Regions from separate parts of the Streptomyces sp. NPDC091280 genome, predicted to be linked through region 2. Evidence: riboswitches for the same ligand, from Rfam matches in the RefSeq annotation. Region 2 holds a riboswitch; each other region holds the start of a gene.
What was found. A riboswitch is a leader RNA that binds a small molecule or an ion and turns the genes downstream of it on or off. The one in region 2 is predicted to bind thiamine pyrophosphate.
Positions count from the first base shown of each region.

Region 1: another riboswitch for thiamine pyrophosphate. It lies ahead of ACIQPR_RS36865 (thiamine ABC transporter substrate binding subunit); the one in region 2 lies ahead of thiO (glycine oxidase ThiO).
Region 3: another riboswitch for thiamine pyrophosphate. It lies ahead of thiC (phosphomethylpyrimidine synthase ThiC); the one in region 2 lies ahead of thiO (glycine oxidase ThiO).

Region 1 covers NZ_JBIVUZ010000014.1:121,592-128,155, reverse strand. Annotated here, with positions in the region: gene ACIQPR_RS36875 (phosphatidate cytidylyltransferase) at 1-479, shown strand, start outside; gene rlmN (23S rRNA (adenine(2503)-C(2))-methyltransferase RlmN) at 580-1,686, shown strand; TPP riboswitch at 1,718-1,824, shown strand; gene ACIQPR_RS36865 (thiamine ABC transporter substrate binding subunit) at 1,821-2,897, shown strand; gene ACIQPR_RS36860 (ABC transporter permease) at 2,942-4,543, shown strand; gene ACIQPR_RS36855 (ABC transporter ATP-binding protein) at 4,544-5,578, shown strand; gene ACIQPR_RS36850 (LAETG motif-containing sortase-dependent surface protein) at 5,642-6,325, opposite strand; gene ACIQPR_RS36845 (LOG family protein) at 6,487-6,564, opposite strand, start outside.
Region 2 covers NZ_JBIVUZ010000011.1:47,479-54,042, reverse strand. Annotated here, with positions in the region: gene ACIQPR_RS30915 (hypothetical protein) at 1-324, opposite strand, end outside; gene metF (methylenetetrahydrofolate reductase [NAD(P)H]) at 381-1,304, opposite strand; gene thiE (thiamine phosphate synthase) at 1,415-2,071, opposite strand; gene ACIQPR_RS30900 (Rv2175c family DNA-binding protein) at 2,223-2,594, opposite strand; gene ACIQPR_RS30895 (NAD(P)/FAD-dependent oxidoreductase) at 2,658-3,890, opposite strand; TPP riboswitch at 4,038-4,149, shown strand; gene thiO (glycine oxidase ThiO) at 4,147-5,301, shown strand; gene thiS (sulfur carrier protein ThiS) at 5,298-5,498, shown strand; gene ACIQPR_RS30880 (thiazole synthase) at 5,502-6,296, shown strand; gene pknB (Stk1 family PASTA domain-containing Ser/Thr kinase) at 6,401-6,564, shown strand, end outside.
Region 3 covers NZ_JBIVUZ010000003.1:482,600-489,163, reverse strand. Annotated here, with positions in the region: gene ACIQPR_RS12270 (hypothetical protein) at 1-723, shown strand, start outside; gene ACIQPR_RS12265 (hypothetical protein) at 801-1,907, opposite strand; gene ACIQPR_RS12260 (serine hydrolase domain-containing protein) at 2,165-3,454, shown strand; gene thiC (phosphomethylpyrimidine synthase ThiC) at 3,465-5,303, opposite strand; TPP riboswitch at 5,296-5,485, opposite strand; gene ACIQPR_RS12250 (YibE/F family protein) at 5,557-6,564, shown strand, end outside.

The DNA of each region.
Region 1 (6,564 bases), on a different contig from region 2:
GCGTCTTCGCGGCGTTCTACGTGCCGTTCCTGGCCACGTTCGTCGCCCTGATGCTCACCGCCGACGACGGCGCCTGGCGGGTGCTGACGTTCCTGCTGCTGACCGTCGTCAGCGACACCGGGGCGTACGCCATCGGCTGGCGCTTCGGCAGGCACAAGCTCGCCCCGCGCATCAGCCCCGGCAAGACCCGCGAGGGCCTGTTCGGGGCGGTGTCCTTCGCGATGGTGGCGGGCGCGCTGTGCATGCAGTTCCTGATCGACGACGGCAGCTGGTGGCAGGGCCTCGTCCTGGGCCTCGCGGTCGCGGCCAGCGCCACGCTGGGCGACCTCGGCGAGTCCATGATCAAGCGGGACCTCGGCATCAAGGACATGGGCACGCTGCTGCCGGGTCACGGCGGCATCATGGACCGGCTGGACTCCCTGCTGCCCACGGCTCCCGTGGTGTGGTTGATGTTCGTGCTGTTCGTCGGCTCCGGCTGACCGGCGGGGATACCCGCTGACCTGCGGTTTCGCGGAGGAGGGGCTCGTTGTCCACAGGGCGGCGAGTCCCTCTTCGTATGTCTGCGACACTGGTAGGGCCATGCCTAAGCCCGGAGAACTCACATTCGTCGCCCCGCGCGGAGCCCAGAAGCCGCCGCGGCACCTCGCCGATCTCACGCCCGCCGAGCGCAAGGAAGCCGTCGCGGCGGTCGGCGAGAAGCCGTTTCGCGCCAAGCAGCTCTCGCAGCACTACTTCGCGCGTCTCGCGCACGACCCGGAGCAGTGGACCGACATCCCCGCCGGTTCGCGCGCCAAGCTCCAGGAGGCGCTGCTCCCTGAGCTGATGACGGTCGTACGGCATCTGTCGACCGACCAGGACACCACCCGCAAGACGCTGTGGCGGCTGTTCGACGGGACGCTCGTCGAGTCCGTGCTGATGCGGTACCCGGACCGGGTCACCATGTGCATCAGCTCGCAGGCCGGCTGCGGGATGAACTGCCCGTTCTGCGCGACGGGCCAGGCCGGCCTCGACCGGAACCTCTCCACCGGTGAGATCGTGCACCAGATCGTGGACGGCATGCGCGCGCTGCGCGACGGCGAGATCCCGGGGGGTCCCGCCCGGCTCTCCAACATCGTCTTCATGGGCATGGGCGAGCCCCTCGCCAACTACAAGCGGGTCGTCCAGTCCATCCGTGCCCTCACCGACCCCGAGCCGGACGGCCTCGGCCTCTCGCAGCGCGGGATCACCGTCTCGACGGTCGGACTCGTGCCGGCGATCCACCGTTTCGCGGACGAGGGCTTCAAGTGCCGGCTCGCGATCTCGCTGCACGCGCCGGACGACGACCTGCGCGACACCCTGGTCCCCGTGAACACCCGGTGGAAGGTCCGCGAGGTCCTCGACGCCGGCTGGGAGTACGCGGCGAAGTCCGGGCGCCGGCTGTCCATCGAGTACGCGCTGATCCGGGACATCAACGACCAGGCGTGGCGCGGCGACCGGCTCGGCCGGCTCCTCAAGGGCAAGCCCGTGCACGTCAACCTGATCCCGCTGAACCCGACGCCGGGCTCCAAGTGGACGGCCTCCCGCCCCGAGGACGAGAAGGCGTTCGTCGAGGCCATCGCGGCCCATGGGGTGCCGGTCACCGTCCGGGACACCCGTGGCCAGGAGATCGACGGAGCGTGCGGTCAGCTGGCGGCCACCGAGAGGTAACCTTCACCCGTACCACCTGTACGTACACCTTCATATCCGACAGGGGAGCGCGCAGCGCTGAGAGTGCGGCAATCGGGCCGCAGACCCTCTGAACCTCGCCCAGGTCATTCTGGGTAGGAAGTTCGGTCATCACCGTGAACACCAAGAAGTACTGTGCTGTCCTCGTGGGCCTCGGCCTGGTCACGCTCTCCGCGTGCGGGTCGGGCTCGGACGGCAGCGGCGGCTCCGGCTCCAAGACCGTCACGCTCGTCAGCCACGACTCGTGGGCCGTCTCCAAGAGCGTCCTCAAGGACTTCGAGAAGCAGTCCGGCTACACCGTCAAGGTCCTCAAGGACGGCGACGCCGGACAGGCCGTCAACAAGGCGATCCTGACCAAGGACAACCCCCAGGGAGACGTCTTCTTCGGCGTCGACAACACCCTGCTCTCCCGCGCGCTCGACAACGGCCTCTTCCAGTCCTACGACGCGAAGGGCTCCGCGACCGTCAAACCCGCCTACCGCGTCGACGAGTCCAAGCACCGGGTCACGCCCATCGACACCGGCGACATCTGCGTCAACTACGACAAGGCCTACTTCAGCAAGCACAAGCTGACCCCGCCCACCTCCTTCGCGGACCTGGTCAAGCCCGAGTACAAGAACCTCCTGGTCACCGAGAACGCGGCCACCTCCTCGCCCGGCCTCGGCTTCCTGCTCGGCAGCGCGGCCCAATTCGGGGACGACGGCTGGCAGGCGTACTGGAAGCAGCTCAAGGCCAACGGCGTGAAGGTCGTCGACGGCTGGGAGCAGGCCTACGACCAGGAGTTCTCCGGGTCGGCCGGTGGCAGGAAGGCGGGCGGCGACCGGCCCCTCGTCGTCTCGTACGCTTCCTCGCCGCCCGCCGAGGTCATCTACGGCGACCCGAAGCCGACCACCGCGCCCACCGGGGTGGCGTACGGCACCTGCTTCCGGCAGACCGAGTACGCGGGACTGCTCAGCAACGCGAGGAACACCAAGGGCGGCAAGGCCTTCATCGACTTCCTGCTCACCAAGGAGTTCCAGGAGGACATGCCGCTCAACATGTTCGTCTACCCGGTGATCGAGGGCGCGACCGTGCCGGCCGAGTTCACGAAGTACGGTCCGCAGGCCAAGGACCCCGAGACCATGGCCCCCGCGAAGATCGCCGCCGACCGGGACCAGTGGGTCAAGTCGTGGACCTCGCTCGTACTGAAGTAGCCCCCCGGCGGACCCACCGGGGCAGCGTGACGCGGCTCGGTCTCATGGCCGTGCCCGTCGCGTTCTTCGCGGTGTTCTTCGCCTATCCGGTCGCCGCGATCGTCGCGCGCGGCCTGAAGGTGGACGGCGCCTGGCAGTTGGGCCGCATCGCGGACGTGCTGGCCCAGTCGGACATCCGGCACGTCCTGTGGTTCACCACCTGGCAGGCGCTCGCCTCCACCGCGCTCACGCTGCTCATCGCGCTCCCCGGCGCGTATGTCTTCGCGCGCTTCGACTTCCCGGGCCGGCACGTGCTGCGGGCGGTCGTGACGGTCCCCTTCGTGCTGCCCACGGTCGTCGTCGGTACGGCCTTCCTCGCGCTCGTCGGCCGCGGCGGACTCCTGGACGACCTGTGGGGCGTACGGCTGGACACCACCGTGTGGGCCATCCTGCTCGCGCACGTCTTCTTCAACTACGCGGTCGTCGTCCGGACGGTGGGCGGCCTCTGGGCCCAGCTCGACCCGCGTCAGGAGGAGGCCGCGCGGATGCTCGGCGCCTCCCGGCTGCGGGCCTGGCGGCAGGTGACGCTGCCCGCGCTCGCGCCCGCCGTGGCCGCCGCCGCGCTGATGGTCTTCCTGTTCACCTTCACCTCGTTCGGTGTGGTGCAGATCCTCGGCGGCCCGACCTTCTCGACCCTCGAAGTGGAGATCTACCGCCAGACCTCCGAGATCTTCGACCTCTCCACGGCGGCCGTGCTGACGATCGTCCAGTTCGCCGCGGTGGGCACGATCCTCGCCGTCCACGCCTGGACGGTACGGCGACGGGAGACGGCCCTGCGGCTGGTGGACCCGGCGGTGACCGCACGCCGCCCGCGCGGGGCCGGCCAGTGGTCCCTGCTGGCCGGAGTCCTCGTCTCGATCCTCCTGCTGCTCGTACTGCCGCTCGCGGTGCTGGTCCAACGGTCGCTCGGCACAGCGCACTTCGGCTACTACCGGGCGCTGACCCACGACGACGGCGGCACCTTCCTGGTCCCGCCGATCGCCGCGATCGGCAACTCGCTGGAGTACGCCGTCGCCGCCACCGCCATCGCCGTGCTGATCGGCGGCCTCGCCGCCGCGGCCCTGACCCGGCGCGACGCGGGACGGCTGGTACGCGGCTTCGACGCGCTGCTGATGCTGCCGCTCGGGGTGTCGGCGGTGACGGTCGGCTTCGGCTTCCTGATCTCGCTCGACAAACCCCCGGTGGATCTGCGGAGTTCATGGATCCTGGTGCCGCTCGCGCAGGCGCTGGTCGGTGTCCCCTTCGTCGTACGGACCATGCTGCCCGTGCTGCGGGCGGTGGACGGGCGGCTGCGGGAGGCGGCGGCCGTGCTCGGGGCGTCGCCGTGGCGGGTGTGGCGCGAGGTCGATCTGCCGTTGGTGCGGCGGGCGTTGCTGATCGCCGCCGGGTTCGCGTTCGCGGTGTCGCTGGGGGAGTTCGGGGCGACCGTGTTCATCGCGCGGCCCGACAACCCGACGCTGCCGGTCGCGGTGGCCCGGCTGCTGTCCCGGCCCGGGGATCTCAACTACGGCCAGGCGATGGCCCTTTCGACGATTCTGATGGTGGTGTGCGCGGTGGCCCTGCTGGTCCTTGAGCGGCTGCGCACCGACCGGACGGGGGAGTTCTAGATGCCGTCGGACCTGCTGCTGGGCCTTGAGGACGCGACCGTACGGTTCGGCGGGCGCCCGGTGCTGGACGCCGTCGACCTGGGTGTCGCCGAGCACGAGATCGTGTGTGTGCTCGGGCCGAGCGGCAGCGGCAAGTCGACGCTGCTGCGGGCGGTGGCCGGGCTGCAAGCCCTGGACTCCGGGCGGGTGCTGCTCGACGGACACGACCAGGCCGGGGTGCCCGCGCACCGGCGCGGGGTGGGTCTGATGTTCCAGGACCATCAGCTGTTCCCGCAGCGGGACGTGGCCGGCAACGTGGCCTTCGGACTGCGGATGCGCGGCGCGTCGAAGGGACAACAGAAGGACCAGGTGGGGGAGTTGCTCGACCTGGTCGGACTGCCGGGTGCCGCCCGGCGGGCCGTCGCCGGGCTGTCCGGCGGTGAGCAGCAGCGGGTCGCGCTCGCCCGCGCTCTCGCGCCCCGCCCCCGGCTCCTCATGCTCGACGAACCGCTCGGCCAGCTCGACCGGTCGCTGCGGGAGCGGCTGGTCGTCGAACTCCGGGAGCTGTTCGGGGTGTTGGGCACGACCGTGCTGGCGGTCACGCACGACCAGGGCGAGGCGTTCGCGCTGGCCGACCGGGTCGTGGTGATGCGGGACGGGCGGATCGCCCAGTCCGGTACGCCACTTGAGGTCTGGCAGCGCCCCGCCGACGAGTTCGTGGCCCGTTTCCTCGGCTTCGACAACGTGGTCGCGGCGACCGTCACGGGCGAGGCCGCGGACACCCCCTGGGGCAAGGTGCCGGTCCCCGAGGCGGCCCCTCAGGGCTCCCGCACACTCCTCGTACGCCCGGCGGGCGTACGCCTGTTGCCCGCCGACGAGGGCCTGCGCTGCACGGTCGCCGCGCGCACCTTCCGGGGCACCCATGTCGCCGTGCGACTCCAGCCGGAGGGCGCGCCGCGCCTGGAGGCGGCGTGCGCGCTGCGGGCGGCGCCGGAGGTCGGGGACACGGTCGGGGTGGAGTTCGACGCGGCCGAGACCGTCGTACTCGACGGCTGAGGGCCGGGCGGACATGCGTGTGGCCCGCCCCCACGAACCGGGCGGGCCACAACAGTGGTTCGATCAGCGGCCGTTGGCCGCACCGCGGCGACGCATGCCGTAGTAGACGGCTCCGCCGCCCACGAGGACGAACGCGCCCGCGATACCGGCGATCATGCCGGTGTTGGAGTTGGCACCGGTCTCGGCGAGGTTCGAGGTACCGGCCGCCGGGGACGGCTCGTTGTCCGTCGTCGTCGCGGGAGCGGTGCTGCTGCTCTCCGAGGCGGACGGGGTCGGGGTGTCGGACTCGGCCGGGGTGGTGGCGGTCTCCGACGGGGTCGGGGAGGCCTCGGTCGGGGTCGGGGTGGGCGACTCCGACTGGCAGGCCTTGGACGGGGTGGTCAGGTTCGGGGAGATGTTCTTGTTGAGGCCGTTGGTGGCCGTGACGTGGACGCGGTACGTCGCGTTCGGCTGCCAGTCCTCGGAGAAGGTGACGGTTTCACCCTTGGCGGAGCCCTTGACGGTCTGAGCGTCGCCGACCTGCCTGGCGTCGGAACCGTTGTTCTCCAGGAACACCGTGATGGTCGCCTCGGTGGCCGAGGCGTCCTTGTCGGTGACGATGATGACGCCCTTGGCGCCGTCACACGTGGCTTCGGCGGAGAACTCGCTGATGTTGCAGGCGAGCGCGTTGCCCGCGAAGCCGAGCGCGAGTGCGGCCGAGGCGGACGCGACACCGAGGATGCGTACGGTACGTCGAGATATGGACACGTTTGCCCTTCACGGGATGTGCAACTGCGGGGGGTTCAGGGGGAGATGGAGCGGTATGCGGGGTGAGGCACCACCACCCCCAGGCGTCTCACTGGTCTATAAGTGCTGCGTAAGCAGTGTCAATGCATATGCGATGTACAGCAGTTGGCTTTACCTGCCCTTTAATCAGAGAGACGTTTCAGCGCCTCCGGAGCCTCCTCGATCCGGTCAACGAGGGCGATACGGGCCGCCATCGGCCG
Region 2 (6,564 bases):
GAGGCCGGAGGCCTCCATGTCCTGCTCGTCCGGTTCGCCGCCGCGGCGCTTGAAGCCGCCGACGCCGGGCCGCCCGGAGACCGCCCAGCCGGCCTCGAAGCCGCGGCGGAACGACAGGGTGACGTAGGTCTGGCCGACGGCGAAGGCCACCGCGCCCAGTCCGATCACCACGACGGAGGGCATCAGGACGCCGAGCACGACGCCCAGGAAGCCGACGAAGGCGAGCAGCCGCCAGCGCAGCCGCGCCTTGTACTGCAGCAGCACCTCACCGAGCAACCACAGTGCGACGATGCCGAACGCGATGTAGAGGACCGTCCAGCCCATGTACGCCCCTCTCCCAGTGGCCGCTACGCAGTGTGTCGTATGTCCGGGCGGCCGGTCTAGGCCCGCGGTGGGTGGTGCAGGCCCAGGTTCTCGTAGATTTCCAGCGTCGCCGTGGAGTTGTTGAGCGTGATGAAGTGCAGTCCGGGCACTCCCTCGGCCAGCAGCCGGGCGCAGAACTCCGTGGCGAAGTCGATTCCGATCGAGCGTACAGCCGCCGGATCGTCTTTGGCTGTGAGGATTCGCTCTTTCAGAGCGTCCGGGATGACGGCGTTGCTGAGCTGCGGCAACCGCTCCAGCATCCGCACGCTGGTCACCGGCATGACCTCGGGGATGACCGGTGTGGCACAGCCTGCCGCGCCGACGCGGTCGCGCAGGCGAAGATAGGACTCCGGGCGGAAGAACATCTGGGTGATCGCGTAGTCGGCGCCGGCCCGGCACTTGTCGACGAAGTGCCGGACGTCCGTGTCCCAGTCAGGGGAGCGCGGGTGCAGTTCCGGGAAGGCGGCGACGCCGACGCAGAAATCGCCCGACTCCTTGATGAGCCGGACCAGTTCGGCCGCGTACGTCAGACCGCGCGGGTGCGCCACCCAGTCGGCCATGGGGTCGCCGGGCGGGTCGCCGCGCACGGCGAGGATGTTGCGGATCCCGGCGTCGGCGTACTGGCCGATGATGTTGCGCAGTTCGGCGACGGAGTGGTCGACCGCGGTGAGGTGGGCGACCGGGGTGAGTGTGGTGTCGGCGACGATCTGCTCGGTCTCCCTGACGGTGCCCGCGCGGGTCGAACCACCGGCACCGTAGGTCACCGAGACGAAGTCCGGGGCGACCGCCTCGATCCGCCGCAGCGCGCTCCACAGGTTTCGCTCACCCTTGGGGGTCTTCGGCGCCGAGAACTCGAACGAGTACGTGTTCTTGCCGGTCGCGAGCATGTCGCGCACCGTCCGTGCGCGATCGGTCCTGGTGGATGCGATTCCGAAGGCCATACCCGCAGGTTAGTCAGGGGACGGCGGTCGCCCAACCGGAACCGGAAATTTGCCTGATTTGTCGCCCCGTTGTCCACCCACCGGACAACAGCGCGACACCCGGACGGCCCTCAGGCCTGCCGGAGCCGCTTGGCGAACTCGGCCGCCGCCGCGCCCGGGTCGTCGGCCTCCGTGATCGCCCGTACGACGACGACCCGGCGGGCGCCCGCTTCGAGCACCTCGTCGAGGTTGCCGAGGTCGATGCCGCCGATGGCGAACCAGGGCCGGTCGGTGCCCAGGCCGGCCGTGTACCGGACCAGGTCGAGGCCGGGGGCGTGGCGGCCGGGCTTGGTGGGGGTCGGCCAGCACGGGCCGGTGCAGAAGTAGTCCACGCCCTCCTGGACGGCGGCGGCTGCGGCCTCCGTCTCCGCGTGCGTGGAGCGGCCGATCAGGACGTCGTCGCCGAGGATCGCGCGGGCCGCGGGGACCGGGAGGTCCCCCTGTCCCAGGTGCAGGACGTCGGCGCCGGCGGCGTGGGCGACATCCGCGCGGTCGTTGACCGCGAGCAGTCTGCCGTGCCGGGCGCAGGCGTCGGCGAACACCTGGAGGTGCTCCAGCTCCTCGGCGGCCTCCATGCCCTTGTCGCGCAGCTGCACGATGTCGACCCCGCCGGCCAGCACCGCGTCCAGGAACTCCGGCAGGTCGCCCTGGCGGCTGCGGGCGTCCGTGCAGAGGTAGACCCGGGCGTCGGCGAGTTCCGCGCGTACGGCGGCTGCGGTGTCGGGCATGGGTGTGTCCCCCCGTTGTCGTTCGTCTTCGGTGCGCGGTGGTGCCGGGTACGGGCCGCGGGCGGGCGCGCCGCGGCCCGTGCACCGGTCGGTCGTCCGGTCTGCCGGTCGTCCGGGGCAGTCGGTCGTCCCGGTCAGCCGGTCGCCCGGGTCAGACGGCGAGCGCCTGGGCGCGGCGCTTCACCTCCGTGCCGCGATTCTCGCTCAGGGCCTGCGCGGGGGTGCCGGGCAGGCTGGGGTCGGGGGTGAAGAGCCATTCCAGCATCTCTTCGTCGGAGAAGCCGTCGTCCCGCAGGAGCGTCAGGGTCCCGGTGAGGCCCTTGACGACCTTCTGCTCGGCCCCGTCGATGAAGGCGGCGGGGACGTGCAGCGCGCGGTTCTCACCACGCCGTACGGCGATGACTTGGCCCTCCTTGACCAGCTGCCGCACGCGTGTCACCTCGACATCGAGCATCTCTGCGATGTCGGGCAGCGTGAGCCAGGCGGGGACGAGAGCATCGATCTTTGCGTCAATCTCGGTCACGTAAACAGCGTGCCATCCCGGACTGACAGTCGGAAGCCGGGCCGGTCCGACCCGGGGTACGAACTAGGCCACAGCGGCCTTCATCGGGAGGGAAGGGTCGGCCAGCGGGCCGGGATTCACCTGGGTGCCCGATTCGATCAGCCGGCGGCCCTGGGCCAGGTCGCGGGGGCGGCCGACCGCCAGGAGGGCCACCATGCGGTCGCCGCGCAGCCAGCAGGCGGTCCAGGCCGGGGTGGCCGGGTCGCCGCGCCACAGCAGCGTGTCGGCGGACGCGTGGTGGCCGACGTACTGGACGAAGCGGCCGAACTGCTCGGACCAGAAGTAGGGCACCGGGTCGTAGACCGCCGGGGTCGAGCCGACGATGTTCGCGGCGACCGTGCGCGGGCCCTGGAGGGCGTTGTCCCAGTGGTGGACGAGAAGGCGCTCGCCGTACCTTCCCGAAGGGAAGGAGGCGCAGTCGCCGACCGCGTACACGTCCGGCACCGAGGTGCGCAGCCGGTCGTCGGCCACGACCTCGCGGTGGGCGCCCAGTTCGATGCCGGAGTCCGCGAGCCAGCCGGTGGCGGGGCGGGCGCCGATGCCGACCACGACCGCTCCCGCGGGCAGCCGGGTGCCGTCGTCGAGGACCACGGCACCGGGTTCGACGCGCTCCACGCGCGTGTGCGTGCGCAGCACGGCTCCGGCGTCCGCGTACCAGGCGGCCATCGGCGCGGCCACCTCGGCGGGCAGCGCGCCCGCGAGCGGCCGGTCGGCGGCCTCCACGACGGTCACCGCGCAGCCCGCCTCACGCGCGGCCGTGGCGAACTCGGCGCCGATCCAGCCCGCGCCGACGACCACGATGTCGTGCTGCCGCGCGAGCACCGGTCGCAGCCGCTCGGCGTCGTCCAGGGTGCGCAGCAGATGCACTCCGGGGACGCCGTCGGCGCCCGGGAGCCGGATCGGCTCGGCACCGGTGGCGAGGACGAGGACGTCGTACGGCACCGGGCCCTCGGCGGTGTCGAGTTCGTGGTCGGCGGGGCGCAGGCCCAGGACCTCGCGGCCGAGCCGGAGTTCGATGCCGAGCGCCTCGAAGTCGACGTCGAAGGCGGAGCCCTCGGCCTTGCCGAGCAGCACGGCCTTGGACAGCGGCGGGCGGTCGTAGGGCTGATGGGGTTCGGCGCCGAGGAGGGTGACGGTGCCGGTGAAGCCCTGTTCGCGCAGGGCGACCGCGGTCTGCACCCCTGCCATGCCCGCGCCGACGACGACCACGCGCCGTCCCTCGCCGCCCGCGTCCCGTCCCGGTGTCTGCTCGCTCATCCGATCACCATAGACACCTGACAAATCGTCAGTCAGGGGGTGCGTCCAGTGACCTGTTCCACAACGCTCCTCCCGCGCGTCGCGCGGGCGGCCGTGGACGGAGGCTCCCTTACCGGGACATGGGGTACGGGCTAGGGTGGCCGACGTACAAGCACTCGCGGGAGTCCGGACGCACCGGGCTGAGAGGGAGGCTGGCGGCCTCCGACCGTACGAACCTGATCCGGGTCATGCCGGCGAAGGGAGGGGCTGGACGCCCATGCCTACACGTACGTCAGACGTCCTCGTCGTCGGGGGCGGGATCATCGGCCTGGTCACGGCCTGGCGGGCGGCCGGACGGGGGTTCGCGACCGCCGTGGTGGACCCTGAGCCGGGCGGCGGGGCCGCCCAGGTGGCCGCCGGGATGCTGGCCGCGGTCACGGAGCTGCACTACGGCGAGCAGACCCTGCTCGCCCTCAACCTGGCCTCGGCGCACCGCTACCCGGACTTCGCGGCCGAGCTGACCGACCTCACCGGGCTGGACCTCGGCTACCGGCGCTGCGGCACGCTCGCCGTCGCCCTGGACGCCGACGACCGCGCCCACCTCCGTGAACTGCACACCCTGCAACGGCAGTCGGGGCTGGACTCCGAGTGGCTGTCCGGGCGCGAGTGCCGGCGTCTGGAGCCGATGCTCGCGCCGGGCGTGCGCGGGGGGCTCCGCGTCGACGGGGACCACCAGGTCGACCCGAGGCGGCTGGCGCGGGCGCTGGTGGCCGCGTGCGAGCGCGCCGGGGTCGCTTTCCACCGGACGTGGGCCGAGCGGCTCACGGTCGGCCAGGACCGCGCCACGGGGGTCGTCACGCGCGAGGGGGAGGTGCTGGGCGCGGAGCAGGTGGTGCTCGCGGGCGGCAGCCTCAGCGGGCGGCTGGCGGGCGTCCCGGACGACGTCCTGCCGCCGGTGCGGCCCGTGAAGGGGCAGGTGCTGCGGCTGACCGTGCCCGAGCGGTACAAGCCGTTCCTGAGCCGGACCGTGCGGGCCGTGGTGCGCGGCAGTCAGGTCTACCTGGTGCCGCGCGAGAACGGCGAGCTGGTCGTCGGCGCGACCAGCGAGGAACTGGGCTGGGACACCACGGTGACCGCCGGCGGGGTCTACGAACTGCTGCGCGACGCGCACGAGCTGGTCCCCGGGATCACCGAACTGCCGCTCACCGAGACCCGGGCCGGACTGCGCCCCGGCTCCCCCGACAACGCGCCGCTGCTCGGCCCCACCGCCCTCCCCGGGCTGCTGCTGGCCACCGGGCACTACCGCAACGGCGTCCTGCTCACCCCGGTCACCGGCGACGCCCTCGCGCACGCGCTGGCCACCGGCGAACTCCCGGACGAGGCGCGCCCGTTCACCCCGAAGCGATTCGCTCTCACGGAGTTGCCCGCATGAACGTCTCCGTCAACGGGGAGCCCCGGGTGATCGCCCCCGGCACGGCTCTCGACGCCCTGGTGCGCACCCTGGCCGCGTCGCCCTCCGGAGTGGCCGCCGCCCTCAACGAAACCGTCGTCCCGCGCGCGGAATGGCCATCGACCTCCCTCTCCGAGGGGGACCGCGTCGAGGTCCTGACCGCCGTCCAAGGAGGCTGACCCATGGCCGACGACCCCTTCCTCCTCGGTGGTACGTCCTTCACGTCCCGGCTGATCATGGGCACCGGGGGCGCGCCCAGCCTCGACGTCCTGGAACGCGCGCTGGTCGCCTCCGGCACGGAACTCACGACGGTCGCGATGCGGCGCGTGGACGCCTCCGTGCACGGCTCCGTGCTGTCCGTCCTGGAGCGGCTCGGCATCCGGGTGCTGCCCAACACGGCGGGCTGCTTCACGGCCGGTGAGGCGGTGCTGACGGCCCGGCTGGCGCGCGAGGCGCTCGGGACGTCACTGGTCAAACTGGAGGTGATCGCGGACGAGCGCACCCTGCTGCCCGATCCCGTCGAACTGCTCGACGCGGCCGAGACCCTGGTCGACGACGGGTTCACGGTGCTGCCGTACACGAACGACGATCCCGTGCTGGCGCGGAAGCTGGAGGACGTCGGGTGTGCGGCGGTCATGCCGCTGGGGTCGCCGATCGGGTCCGGGCTCGGGATCCGCAATCCGCACAACTTCCAGCTGATCACCGAGCACGCGCGCGTGCCGGTGATTCTGGACGCGGGGGCCGGTACGGCGTCCGACGCGGCGTTCGCGATGGAGCTGGGGTGCGCGGGTGTGATGCTCGCCTCGGCGGTGACCCGGGCGCGGGAACCGGCGCTGATGGCGTCCGGCATGAGGAGTGCCGTGGAGGCGGGCCGGCTGGCGTTCCGGGCGGGGCGTATCCCCCGTAGGCACTTCGCCGAGGCCTCGTCTCCCGCAGCGGGCCTGGCACGGCTGGACCCGGAGCGCCCGGCCTTCTGAACACGCGCTCCACAGCGTGGGATCCGTCACAGGTCCGCTGCAGTAAGGCTCCGATCCTGGCCGAAAACCCGGTGCTGTCAGCCTCGGCTCGTACACTCACCTGCGTGGATACGACCCTCTCCGACCCTCTCGTCGGGCAGCTGCTCGACGGCCGGTATCGCGTCGACGCGCGGATCGCCGTCGGCGGGATGGCCACGGTCTACCGGGCCGTGGACACCCGCCTCGACCGGGTTCTCGCGCTCAAGGTGATGCACCCGACGCTGGCGGC
Region 3 (6,564 bases), on a different contig from region 2:
CGCACCATGGCGCTGAACGCCACCGCACTCATCACGGCGGCCGCGGCGACCGAGTACCAGCACTACGTGAAGGTCCGCGAGGAACTGCGCCAGCCGGCGTCGTCCACCCCGTCGTCCGTCCACGAACCCGGTTCCACGGAGCCGGGCGGCATGGGCGCGATGGGGCTCGCCACCACCCTGGGAGAGGCCGCCGAGGGTGCGGGCGCCGTCGCCGTCGCCGCCGTCCTCACCCCTGTCCTCGCCGGTACGGCCGCGGCGATATTCCTGCTCGTGGGATACATCCTCAAGATGCTCAGCCCCGAGCCCGCGTTCGCGCAGACCATGCTCACCGCCGGCTGGGTCTTCGGCGCGATGACCGCCGCGGCGATCCTCGTCGCCGCCGTCGGCCTGCTCCTCACGGCCCTGCGCAACCGGCCGACGTTCGACACCGACCCCTACGGCGAGTCGGGCGGTGAGGTGGCCCGGGCCAGGGAAGCCTGGCACGACGCCCTTCTGGAACGCGGCATCCTGCCGTTCCTCCAGGAGGCGCTCGCGGCCCCGGGCACGGCCGCACTGCGCCGTACGACACCCACGGCACCGACCAGTCGCATGCCGCACCTCGGCTACGGCCGCCCGGGCTTCTCCAGCCCCGACGACGGCCCGGAACCGGGCCACCGCCCGAGCTTCAGCAGCCCGGACTTCAGCAGCCCGGACTTCGGGGGGCCCGAGCACCAGCCCGAGTAGCCCCTCGGCTTGCGCCCCCGACCAGGGGAGCGCAAGCCGAACACCCGGATTCACCGCATCAACTGAATTCGCCGTATTCACCGCATCCGGCGAATCGTCTGTGCCGCGGCCCTTTCCACCGGAGTGCGGCTGTGGACGTGCACCAACGCGAGATGGAAGAGGGCCGGTGCAAGAGGGGCCCACCGGTGAACGCGATCGGCGCGCAGCATGTACTTGATGACCGCCGAAGGGCGGAAGGGAACGAAGTCGATGGTCTGGTGTTCCCATCTGTCCGCGACCCCTCTGCTCATCCGTTCCTGTAGACCGGCGCTTTTCACATCGGCGAGCCGGGCGTAGAAGTGAGCACTCCATTGACGCTTCTCGACGTCCAGTACGAACGCGAGCATGTCGAGTGCGTATTCGTGCGGTTCCAAGGACAGTTCTTCGCGCATACCGCGTCGCGCGACCGCGTAGAGATCGGGTGCGTTCCTGCCGGCCGAGTCGATGTAGCGTGACATGCCCTCGTTGACGGACGAGTTCCAGACGCCCGGGGCCATCCGGACCCGGTCACTGCGTTGGCTGACGATCAGCATGTCGTCGGCCGTCACGACGGCGACGTTCACGGCGAAACTGCATTGCAGAAAAGCGGGTGCCGACAGCGGTTTCTCAGGGTCGAGATAGCGCGAACGGGGAGTCGTACCGTCGGACAGCCGACGGTCCAATTGCTGGGCCGCGAGAAAAGTGTAGTAGTCCGTCGGACGCAGCCGCAGATGAATTTCCGGCTGTTCGTCGAGTGCGGTCCGGGAGATGTCGACCCTCTCGACGGCATATCGAGGTCCGTTCCACAACGGTGTTCGTCCCTCTGCCCTCAGGCGCGTGCTTTCCTCCTCTATCTCGCTCCGCCAGTCGACCATGTCCGGCGGCAGCTCGATCTCCTGGTCCAATACTTGGATGTAGACGGATTGCGTCGGTATGGAGGACTCCCCGTCGCCCTCGACGATCAGGGCCGAGGTGTGCAGCGGACCGAGCGAGAACGTCCGCCACGCCGGGCTGGACTCCTCCCGCCGGCGCAGCGCCCGCACCACGCTCTTCGAGCGGGCACGCAGCCTGTACCAGCTGTTCTGTATCGGATCCTGGAACAGCACCGCGACCAACATCCCCAACACGGCACCGACAAGCCCATTGCCCAGATCGATCCCACCCATGCCAGGCAGGGTAGAGACCTTGATCGCGACACGCGTGACCTTGTCTGTTCCGTTACGGCGTCCCCTTCCCTTTCGCTCACGACCTCCACTCCTGTCCCGTCACGACGTCCAGCGGGGCTTCGCCGGGTCCGCCCCGGCCTGGCCGGGGGGCTACCTCGACCCTTCATCCGGAGGCCAGCCCCATCCTCCTTCGTGCCCTGATCCGGTTGGCTGGTGATCGTCACCAATCAGGACCGAGAGCTACGGGGGACTCGAACATGCAGTTGCCGTCGTCGAGGAAGACCGGCGCCGCCGTACTGGCCGCGGCGTTGCTCGCACTGGCCTCACCCATGGCCGCGACCACCGCGACCGCCGCCACCACAACCACCGGACACCCCGCACCGAACCACCCCTCTCACGTGTACGACGAAGCCGTGCTCCAGCGCGACCTGGCGGCCGTACGGCAGGCCGGAGGCGGCGATGTGAACGTGCTGGCCAGGGTCGACCGGCCGAACGGCGCCCCGCTCATGGCCCGCATCGGCACCCGCACGGCCGGCTCCGCCGCGCCGATCCCCTGGAACGCGCACTTCCGTGTGGCGAGCACGACGAAGACGTTCGTGGCGACCGTCGTCCTCCAACTCGTGGCGGAGAAACGGCTGTCACTCGACGACACCGTCGAGCACTGGCTGCCGGGAGTCGTCACGGGCAACGGCAACGACGGCACCCGCATCACCGTCCGCGACCTGCTCCGCCAGACCAGCGGCCTCTACGACTACATCGACGACGCGGAGATCCAGGACCGCCTGTTCAACCACTTCGACGAGAACCGCTACGACACCACCCCGGCGGCCGACCTGGTCGCCGTCGCGATGAAGCACCGGCCGCTGTTCGTGCCGCAGCCGGGCGGGGCCACCCGGTGGGCGTACTCCAACACCAACTACCTGCTGGCCGGGATGATCGCCGAGAAAGCCGGCGGCGCGAGCTGGCAGGACCTGGTCGCCCACCGCGTCATCGCGAGACTCGGACTGCGCGACACCTCCATCCCCGGGCTCAACCCGTTCCTTCCCGATCCGCATGTGAACGCGTACCTCACGACCGCCGACGGCAAGCGTCTCGACGTCACCGACCACAGCCTCCAGCACACCGCCGACTCCGGTGTGGTGAGCACCACCGCCGACCTGAACGCCTTCTTCCGGGCCCTGGCCGACGGCCGGCTGCTGCCCGCCGTACAGTGGCGCGAGATGCGGCAGACCGTCCAGCGGACCGACGACCCGGAGGACGTGGCCGAGATGCCCGAGGGCACCTACGGCCTCGGCCTGCGCAAGATCCCGCTCTCCTGCGGCGGCTTCTACTACACCCACGAGGGCGACGGAGCGGGCGTCAACACCCGCCCCGCGGTGAGTGCCGACGGCAGCCGCGCGGTGACCGTCTCCATCACGACGACCACCGCACCGCCGGACCTCACCGCTCTCAACCGCGCCACGGGCACCCTGGTCGACCACGCCCTGTGCGCCGTCGGCGGCGCCAGCGACGGCAGCGGCCCGGCCAAGGCCTCGCCGAAGAGCTAGAGGGCGGCCCTCAGTCGGCGATCGGCAGATAGACCCGGTTGCCCGCTGCCGCGAACTCCTTCGACTTCCGCGCCATGCCCTCTTCGACCTCGGCCTTGGTACCGCCGTGTTCGCGGCGGATGTCCTGGGAGATCTTCATCGAGCAGAACTTCGGCCCGCACATCGAGCAGAAGTGGGCCGTCTTGGCCGGTTCGGCCGGGAGGGTCTCGTCGTGGAACTCCCGTGCCGTGACCGGGTCGAGGGCCAGGTTGAACTGGTCCTCCCAGCGGAACTCGAAGCGGGCGTCGGACAGCGCGTCGTCCCACTCCTGTGCACCTGGGTGCCCCTTGGCGAGGTCGGCTGCGTGGGCGGCGATCTTGTAGGTGATGACGCCGGTCTTGACGTCGTCACGATTGGGCAGGCCCAAGTGCTCCTTGGGCGTGACATAGCAGAGCATGGCCGTGCCCCACCAGGCGATCATCGCGGCACCGATGCCAGAAGTGATGTGGTCGTACGCAGGCGCGACGTCCGTCGTCAGCGGGCCGAGCGTATAGAACGGAGCTTCATCACAGATCTCCTGCTGAAGGTCGATGTTCTCCTTGATCTTGTGCATCGGGACATGTCCCGGGCCTTCGATCATGGTCTGTACGTTGAAACGCTTGGCGATCGTGTTGAGTTCCCCGAGCGTGCGCAACTCCGCGAACTGCGCTTCGTCGTTGGCGTCCGCGATCGACCCCGGCCGCAGACCGTCGCCCAGCGAGTACGTGACGTCGTAGGCGGCGAGGATCTCGCAGAGTTCCTCGAAGTTCTCGTAGAGGAACGATTCCTTGTGGTGGGCCAGGCACCAGGCCGCCATGATCGAGCCGCCGCGCGAGACGATGCCGGTCTTGCGGTTCGCCGTCAGCGGTACGAACGGCAGCCGCACGCCCGCGTGGACGGTCATGTAGTCCACGCCCTGTTCGGCCTGTTCGACGACCGTGTCCTTGTAGATCTCCCAGGTCAGCTCCTCGGCGCGGCCGTCGACCTTTTCGAGCGCCTGGTAGAGCGGCACCGTGCCGATGGGGACGGGGGAGTTGCGCAGCACCCACTCGCGGGTGGTGTGGATGTTGCGGCCGGTGGACAGGTCCATGACCGTGTCGGCGCCCCAGCGGGTCGCCCACGTCATCTTCTCGACCTCCTCCTCGATGGAGGAAGTGACCGCGGAATTGCCGATGTTGGCGTTGACCTTCACCAGGAACCGCTTGCCGATGATCATCGGCTCGATCTCGGGGTGGTTGACGTTGGCCGGCAGTACCGCCCGCCCGGCCGCGATCTCCTCGCGGACCACTTCGGGCGCCACCTTCTCCCGTACCGCCACGAACTCCATCTCGGGCGTGATCTCGCCCCGTCGCGCGTAGGCGAGTTGGGTCACCGCCGTACCCTCACGGCCTCGGCGCGGCTGGCGCGGGCGGCCCGGGAACACGGCGTCCAGGTTGCGGAGTCCACCGCGCGGTGACGTGTGCTTGATTCCGTCGTCCTCGGGACGGACGGGGCGGCCCGCGTACTCCTCGGTGTCACCCCGGGCGATGATCCAGTTCTCCCGCAGCGGCGCCAGCCCCCTGCGGACGTCGGTGTCGACGAGCGGATCGGTGTACGGGCCCGAGGTGTCGTACAGCGTCACCGACTGCCCATTGGTGAGGTGCACCTGACGGACCGGCACCCGCAGATCGGGGCGCGAGCCCTCGACATACCCCTTGTGCCAGCCGATGGACTCCCCGGCCGCGGGGGACTCCTCAACCCCCGTCGGCTGCTCGGCCCGCGCGAACTCCTCGCCCGGAATGGGCTGTTCGTCCTGGCTGGAGGCAGGCGTGCGTACGTCCTTGTTGGTCATGAGACCTACTCCCTACGCCGGCATTACCCGGTAACAGGTTCGGCGGTCGACGCAGCGGCTTCCGTCAGCCGATGTTTCATGTGAAACATCACTCGATTCAGGTGACGTTTCCCGTGAAACATCGCAGAGACGAAGGTCAGCGCCCTCTCAGCCCGGTGCTCCGAGCTCCCGCGTGTGCAAAGGTGACTCCACGCTAGCGCCATAAGTGGCGCGGTGAACAGTGGGCCCCCGGCGTTCTTGCGATGATCGGGCGGTGACCACGACACAGCAGCCCCCGTACCCGCCGACCGGGCCGCCGCATGGCCACGACCACGGCCATGGTTCGGGAGGCGACCACGGCTCCGGGTCGGGGTCCGGGGACGACCACGGCTCCCACGGGGACGGCGGGCACGGCTCCGGTGCGGGCGGCGGACACGGTCACTCACACAGTCACGGGCCGGCCGCGCCCGTCTCCCGTCACCTCCGGAAGGTCATCGCGGCGATCCTGATCCCGTTCACGGTGGCGGTCGTGGTCGGCATGGTGGTGCTGTGGCCCGGCGGCGCCCCGTCGCACAAGCGCACCGGGGTCGGCTTCGACCGGCAGACGCAGCAGGCGACGGTCACCAAGGTCGTGAGCGTGAGCTGCGCCTCGGTGAACGCCTCGGGCGGGGGCGCGACCGGCGACACCTCCACGGCCGAGGGCTCCTCGGCGCAGCAGGAGGCGGGCGGCACCTGCAAGAAGGCCACGGTCACGGTCAGCACGGGCAAGGACAAGGGCCGTACGTTCACGGAGATCGTGCAGCCCGACCAGTCTCGGCAGTTGCACCAGGGCGAGAAGGTCGTGGTCGCCTACGAGCCCTCCGCGCCCCGGGATCTGCAGTACTCGGTCACCGATGTGAACCGGAAGTTCCCGATGGCGCTGCTCGCCGCGATCTTCGCGCTGGCCGTCGTGGTGGTGGGCCGACTGCGCGGTGTCATGGCACTGATCGCGCTGGCCATCAGCTTCATGATCCTCAACTTCTTCATCCTGCCCGCGATCCTGCACGGCTCGAACCCGCTGATCGTGGCGGTGGTCGGGTCCAGCGCCATCATGCTGATCGCCCTCTACATGTGCCACGGGCTGTCGGCCCGTACATCCGTGGCGGTGCTCGGCACGCTGATGTCGCTGGTGCTGATCGGCGTCCTGGGCTCGGTGTTCATCGGCTGGGCCGCGCTGACCGGCAACACGGACGACAACACGGGCCTGATCCACGGGCTGTATCCGTCGATCGACATGAGCGGC